2 regions of the Streptomyces sp. NPDC051636 genome follow, and region 1 is predicted to be linked to the other one. Evidence: riboswitches for the same ligand, from Rfam matches in the RefSeq annotation. Region 1 holds a riboswitch; the other holds the start of a gene.
What was found. A riboswitch is a leader RNA that binds a small molecule or an ion and turns the genes downstream of it on or off. The one in region 1 is predicted to bind glycine.
Positions count from the first base shown of each region.

Region 1 (3,402 bases):
CCAGGGCCTCGATGCCGGCCTCGACACCGAACGCCGTCCATACGGCGGCCAGCTGAGCCCGGGTCGTGGTCTCGTCGCAGGCGGCCGAGACGTGGTCGGCGTCGACGAGCCGCAGGTTGACCCCGTTCTCCCGCGCGGTGGCCACGATGTCGGCGGCCCTGCCGGGCACGCGCGCGGTGACCGTGTCGAAGAAGGCGCCGTGGACGACCTCGACACCGCCCGTCCGCAGCCCCTCGGCCAGGAGGGTGGCGTACCGGTGGGTGCGCCGCGCGATGGTCTTCAGGCCCTCGGGCCCGTGGTAGACGGCGTACATCCCGGCCATGACGGCGAGCAGCACCTGCGCGGTGCAGATGTTGCTGGTGGCCTTCTCGCGGCGGATGTGCTGCTCGCGGGTCTGCAGCGCGAGGCGGTAGGCCTTGTTCCCGTCGGCGTCGACGGAGACGCCGACGAGGCGTCCGGGCAGGCTGCGCGCGAACTTCTCGTGCACCGCCATGTAGCCGGCGTGCGGCCCGCCGAAGCCCATCGGGACGCCGAAGCGCTGGGTCGTGCCTACCGCGATGTCCGCGCCGAGCTCACCCGGCGAGGTCAGCAGGGTCAGCGCCAGCAGGTCGGCGGCGACGGTGACGAGCGCGCCGAGCTCGTGCGCCCGGTCGATGACCGGCTTGATGTCGCGTACGGCCCCGGAGGCGCCCGGGTACTGGATCAGCACGCCGTTGATCTCACGCTCGGCGACCTCGGCCGGGATGCCCTCGCTGAGGTCGGCGACCACGACCTCCACGCCGGTCGGTTCGGCGCGGGTCCGGATCACGGCGATGGTCTGCGGCAGCGCGTCCGCGTCGACCAGGAACAGGCCCTTCTTGTTCCTGCCCATGCGCCGGGACAGCGCCATCGCCTCGGCCGCGGCCGTGCCCTCGTCGAGCAGCGAGGCGCCGGAGGTCGGCAGTCCGGTGAGCTCGGCGACCATGGTCTGGAAGTTCAGCAGGGCCTCGAGCCGGCCCTGGGAGATCTCCGGTTGGTACGGCGTATAGGCGGTGTACCAGGCCGGGTTCTCCATGACGTTGCGCAGGATGACGGGCGGCGTGAAGGTCCCGTAGTAGCCGAGCCCGATCATCGAGTCGAGGACCTGGTTGCGATCGGCGAGCGAACGCAGCTCGGCAATCACTTCGGCCTCGGTACGGGCACCCGGCAGGTCCAGGGCGTCGGCGTTCTTGATCACATCCGGCACCGCGGCGGCGGTCAGCTCGTCGAGGGAGCCGTAGCCGACCTGCGCGAGCATCTTGGCCCGCGCCTCCTGGTCGGGCCCGATGTGGCGCTGCTCGAAGGGGATGCCCTGTTCGAGCTCGGAGAGCGGAGTGCGGTGGGCGGTCATTGCGGAGGCCTCCTGGTCTGACGCGACCTTCGAGGGGCACCCCGGCGCGGGTACCCCGACGGCCTCCCCCTCTGTCATCTCAACCTGAGAGCTTCACCGGGTCACCCGAAGGCCCCGGCTTTCACCGTCGGTGAGAGCGGAAGCCGTCGAGACACCCGCCCTGCTTTCCAGAGTGACCTCGTCCGTGCGGTACGTGGGCCTGAGAGATTCCGGGGAGGATTTGCTCCTTCGGCGCCTCCGATGGTGTCCGGAGGACTCTCCCGCACGGGGTCAGCAGCCGCTTGCCAGCGTACCAGCGAGGTCAACGCCCGATCCTTCGAGTGGCCGCCTGGGTGAATGTGCTCTTTTGTAGTGCTTACGGATGAGTTGCGACCAAGAGGAGGGACCGTGCGAACCGACATCGATCCTCGCCATCTGATCGGCCGCAAGGCGTTCGACCGCAATGGCGACAAGATCGGCACCATCGACGAGGTCTACCTCGACGACGCGACCGGCGAGCCGGAGTGGGCGGCCATACGGACCGGCCTGTTCTCCCGGGACGCCTTCGTCCCGCTGGAGCCCAGCGAGCTGATCGACGACGCCCTCCAGGTCCCCTTCGACCGGTCCCTCATCAAGGACGCGCCCGACTTCGGCGTCGGCCGCCATCTCTCTCCCGAACAGGAACTCCAGCTCTACCACCACTACGGCCTCGACGCGGCCCCGGCACCCTCGCTCCCGGACCACGACTTCGGCAACCTGGCGGGCACGGACGAGACGGCGGGCCCGACGTAGCGGGCGAGACAGCAGAGGGCGGCCACGGGGCCACCACCGGCACCGACCCCCTACCGCCGGGATCACTGGTCCCCCTCCCCGGCGGCGCCCTCCGGGCATCACACGGCTACCGACCCTCGCCGGCCTCTGCATCATCAGCAGTGCCGCTGACTTCATCCGCACCGCTTCTGGGCCTGCCCGCACCCCGTCCGGACGTCTCCACCCCAACAGGTCTGTCCCTCTCGGCCCCGATCCTCTCGGCCCCGATCCTCTCGGCCCCGATCCTCTCCGCACCGGCCCCGGATCCCTCCGAGCGGCCCCGAAGCCCGTCCGCACCACCCCGGCTCTTTCCGCACCGCCTCGGGATCCCTTCGCACCACCCACGGGCCTGTCCGCACCGCCCTGCCCTTTCCGCACCGACTGCCTAGCCGCCCGCAGCGACGCGGGACCACTCCGTATCACCGCCGAGCCCGACCAGACCACCTCCGGATCTTGTCCGACCGCGCCGCACGCGTGCAGGGACCGCCGGGGGCCATATATCGGCCCCCTCCGCGCCACCGCCGGAGTTCTGCCCGCCCCTCCATGCCCCTCCGCGCCGACGCGCCGCAGGTCCGCAGGTCCGCAGGTCCGCAGGTCCGCAGGTCCGCAGGTCCGCAGGTCCGCAGGTCCGCAGGTCCGCAGGTCCGCACCAGCCTCAGCCCCCACCGGGCCACCCCTGGGCTCCACGGCACCGCTTTCCTTTCCGCCCCTGCGCGCCATGTGCCGTTCCAGTCCCTCTGCACCGCCGCCAGATTTCTCCGCACCGCTTCCTGGCCGACCCGCCCGACACCGGACCGCTCCGCACCACCCCACCCCTCCGCACCGCTTCCCGGCGGTTCCGCGCCGACGCGGAACGGCCCCGCACCGCCCCGCCCGCTCCACCCACCCCTCGACACCACCCCCACCCCTCGACACCACCCCGAGCCAGATCACACCTGCCCCGCGTCCGCCCGCCCCTTCCCTCAGGGCCGCCCTCACGCCCCTAAGGATTCATCCACCCTCCCCCAGGCGCTCCCCGCCCCCTCCTCCCCGCCCCCGGAAACCAACGGCAGCGGATCGGCCGGTGCCAGCTCCGGGTCGTCGACCCGGAACGTCCGTACCCGGCCGGGCTCCGAGTCGGGTGTCTCGAAGCGCACGGTGACCCGCCCGAGGCCGCTGCCCTGTACCCAGCCGTGCCCGAACTCGGTGTGTCGCACATCGTGTCCCGCGGGCCAGCGCCGTTCGGTCACCGCGGGCTGTTCCTC
Region 1 is NZ_JBITDA010000015.1:176,675-180,076, forward strand. Features, by position in the region: gene gcvP (aminomethyl-transferring glycine dehydrogenase) at 1-1,369, opposite strand, end outside; glycine riboswitch at 1,547-1,642, opposite strand; gene ACIBBH_RS25535 (PRC-barrel domain-containing protein) at 1,757-2,140, shown strand; gene ACIBBH_RS25540 (DNA polymerase IV) at 3,133-3,402, opposite strand, start outside.

Region 2 (3,402 bases), on a different contig from region 1:
GTCGCCGGGCTGGGCCAGCGCGAACAGGGCGGCCTGGTTGGCGGAGGCTCCCGAGTGGGGCTGCACGTTGGCGTACTCGGCGCCGAACAGCTCCTTGACCCGGTCGATGGCGATCTGCTCGGCGACGTCGACGTGCTCGCAGCCGCCGTAGTAGCGGCGGCCCGGGTAGCCCTCGGCGTACTTGTTGGTCAGGACCGAGCCCTGCGCCTCCATGACCGCGAGCGGAGCGAAGTTCTCCGAGGCGATCATCTCGAGGGTGGACTGCTGGCGGTCGAGCTCCGCGTCGACCGCGGCGGCGATCTCCGGGTCCAGCTCGTGCAGGGACGTGTTCAGGACAGTCATACGGCTACGACTCCTCAGCCGGCGGTGTGGGCGACGTACTCGTCGGCGGAGAGCAGGTCGGCCGGCTCCTCCGTGACGCGGACCTTGAACAGCCAGCCGCCCTCGAAGGGGGCGGAGTTCACCAGCGACGGGTCGTTGACCACGTCCTCGTTGATCTCGGTGACCTCACCGCTGACCGGCGAGTACAGGTCGGACACCGACTTGGTCGACTCCAGCTCTCCGCAGGTCTCACCCGCGGTCACCGTGGAGCCGACCTCGGGGAGCTGGGCGTAGACGACGTCGCCGAGCGCGTTCGCCGCGAACTCGGTGATGCCGACCGTCGCCACGCCGTCCTCGGCGGCCGACAGCCACTCGTGCTCCTTGCTGTAGCGCAGCTGCTGGGGGTTGCTCATGGCCTGAATTCTCCTGTACGCGGGGGAGTGCTGGTGAATGGGGGACTGCTGCAAACACATGTGAGCAGCCGAAATGTGCGCAGGGTCACGCTCGGAGGCCGGGTACCCGCGCCCAGTGTCTACTTCTGGCGCTTGTAGAACGGCAGAGCCACGACTTCGTAGGGTTCGTGGCTGCCCCGGATGTCCACGCCGACGCCCGGCGTGCCCGGCGCCGAGTGCGCCGCGTCGACGTAGGCCATGGCGATGGGCTTGCCCAGCGTGGGGGAGGGCGCGCCGGAGGTGACCTCGCCGATCACCTCGCCGCCGGCGACGACCGCGTACCCGGCGCGCGGGACCCGGCGGCCCTCGGCGACCAGGCCGACCAGGACGCGCGGCGGGTTCTGCCCGGCACGCTCGGCGGCCTGCACAAGAGCCGCACGCCCGACGAAGTCGCCCTCCTTGTCGAACTTGACCACGCGGCCGAGCCCGGCGTCGAAGGGGGTCAGGGAGGTGTTCAGCTCGTGCCCGTACAGCGGCATGCCCGCCTCCAGGCGCAGCGTGTCCCGGCAGGACAGGCCGCAGGGCACCAGGCCGTCGCCCTCGCCCGCCTTGCTCAGCGCCTGCCACAGTTCGACGGCGTGCTCGGGCCTGACGAAGAGTTCGAAGCCGTCCTCGCCGGTGTAGCCGGTGCGTGCGATGAGCGCCGGGACGCCGGCGACGGTGCCGGGCAGCCCGGCGTAGTACTTCAGGCCGTCGAGGTCGGCGTCGGTGAGGGACTTCAGGATGCCGGGGGACCGAGGACCCTGGACGGCGATCAGCGCGTAGGCGTCCCGGTCGTCGCGCACCTCGGCGTCGAAGCCGGACGACCGCTCGGTCAGCGCGTCCAGCACCACCTGGGCGTTGGAGGCGTTGGCCACGACCATGTAGTGAGAAGACCCGGCCTCGGTCTCGGCCAGCCGGTAGACGATCAGGTCGTCCAGGATGCCGCCGTCGGCCTGGCAGATCATGGTGTAGCGGGCGCGACCCACCTTGAGGCTCCCCAGGTTCCCGACCAGGGCGTGGTCGAGCAGGGCGGCCGCCTGCGGGCCGGTCACGGTGATCTCGCCCATGTGGGAGAGGTCGAAGAGCCCGGCCCTGGTGCGCACGGCCAGGTGCTCGTCGCGCTCGGAGCCGTAGCGCAGCGGCATGTCCCAGCCGGCGAAGTCGGTCATCGTCGCCCCCAGCGCGCGATGCAGGGCATCCAGCGCGGTGCGACGCTTCTCAAAGGGTTCGGTACTGCTCATCGGACGGTCGTCTCCCAAGGCATGACGGGCGAGGTCGTTCCTCCCCATCTGTCATCGGAACCTGAGAGGTTCGCCGTGATCCGCCCGGAGGGGGCCACGGCTTGCACCTTGGGTGGAGCCGCTGTCGCAGCGGCCCGCTTTTCAGATGTGCCTCGCCCGCGCGGTAACGGGGCCTGAGAGATTCAAGGGAGGGACTTGCTCCTTCGGCGCCCCGGCGAAGTTGCTGCCTGGGGACTCTCCCGCGCGGATTCAAACGGCCGGTATGCAGTTGCGGGCACATCATTGCATGCCCGGTCCACGCTCAACAGGGCGAGCGAGTTGTAACCGGGCTGTGGCACTACGCGCACGGAATCGGGAGACACCTGCATTACCTTCTCTTTACATTCGGTGGGGAGAACCTTTCCTGACCACAGGGAGGACGATCACGGTGAACAGGACCACGGCCTGTGCGACGACCACGGGCCTCGCGCTGCCCGAGCAGCCCGCGGCCCCGGCCCGCGAGCACGGCGCGGAACGCCCGGCACCGGTCGTCCGCGACCTGCGCGAGCGCGCGGGCCGCAGCCCGCGCGGCCTGCTCTTCGGCCCCCGGGACCTGGTCGTGGTCACCGGCCTGCCCGGCAGCGGCAAGTCGACCCTGATGCACCGCGCGGCCAAGGGCACCCGCATCGACTCCCAGGACGCCCGCGACCGCTGGGAGCGCCGCATGCCCCGCTTCCTGCCCTACGCGGTGTACCGCCCGCTGGTCCGCCTCGCCCACTACGCCGGACTGCGTCACGCCCTGCGCACCGGTGAGGGCGTCGTCGTGCACGACTGCGGTACGCAGGCCTGGGTGCGCGGCTGGCTGGCCCGCGAGGCCCGCCGCCGGGGCGGCACCCTCCACCTGCTGCTGCTCGACGTCCCGCCCGCCACGGCCCGCGAGGGCCAGCGCGAGCGCGGCCGGGGCGTCTCCCGGTACGCCTTCCTGCGCCACCGAAGGGCGGCCGCCAGGCTGCTCGGTGAGGTGGAGCGGGGCGAGCTGCCCCAGGGCTGCGGCTCGGCGGTGCTGCTGGACCGGGACGCGGCCGACGCGCTGCGCCGGATCGGCTTCGCGGGCTGAGCGGCCCGGAGCCACCGGATCCGGGCACGCACAGGCACCCGCTAGCCTTTCAGCCACAACATTTGGTCCCAGCAGGCGGTAGGCAGATGGACTTCCCGGCGGACTTTTCCGCGGACTTCCCGGCACAGGCGCACCCCCACCCGCACGGCGGATGGCCCGGCAACGAACTGGAGGAGGTGCTGTCGGCGTCGCTCGGCATCCCCTCGGCCGGCGGCCGGATCATCGAGGTGCTGGGCCGAAGCTTCCTGTGGATCCCGCTGCCCAACGGCGGCGGCCCGCACAGCGGCCCGCTCGACCTGCCGACGATGGA
Region 2 is NZ_JBITDA010000006.1:304,887-308,288, reverse strand. Features, by position in the region: gene glyA (serine hydroxymethyltransferase) at 1-342, opposite strand, end outside; gene gcvH (glycine cleavage system protein GcvH) at 357-734, opposite strand; gene gcvT (glycine cleavage system aminomethyltransferase GcvT) at 854-1,996, opposite strand; glycine riboswitch at 2,148-2,248, opposite strand; gene ACIBBH_RS14860 (AAA family ATPase) at 2,418-3,092, shown strand; gene ACIBBH_RS14855 (enhanced serine sensitivity protein SseB) at 3,179-3,402, shown strand, end outside.
Region 2: linked by a shared signal. The riboswitch ahead of gcvT (glycine cleavage system aminomethyltransferase GcvT) and the one ahead of gcvP (aminomethyl-transferring glycine dehydrogenase) in region 1 are both predicted to bind glycine.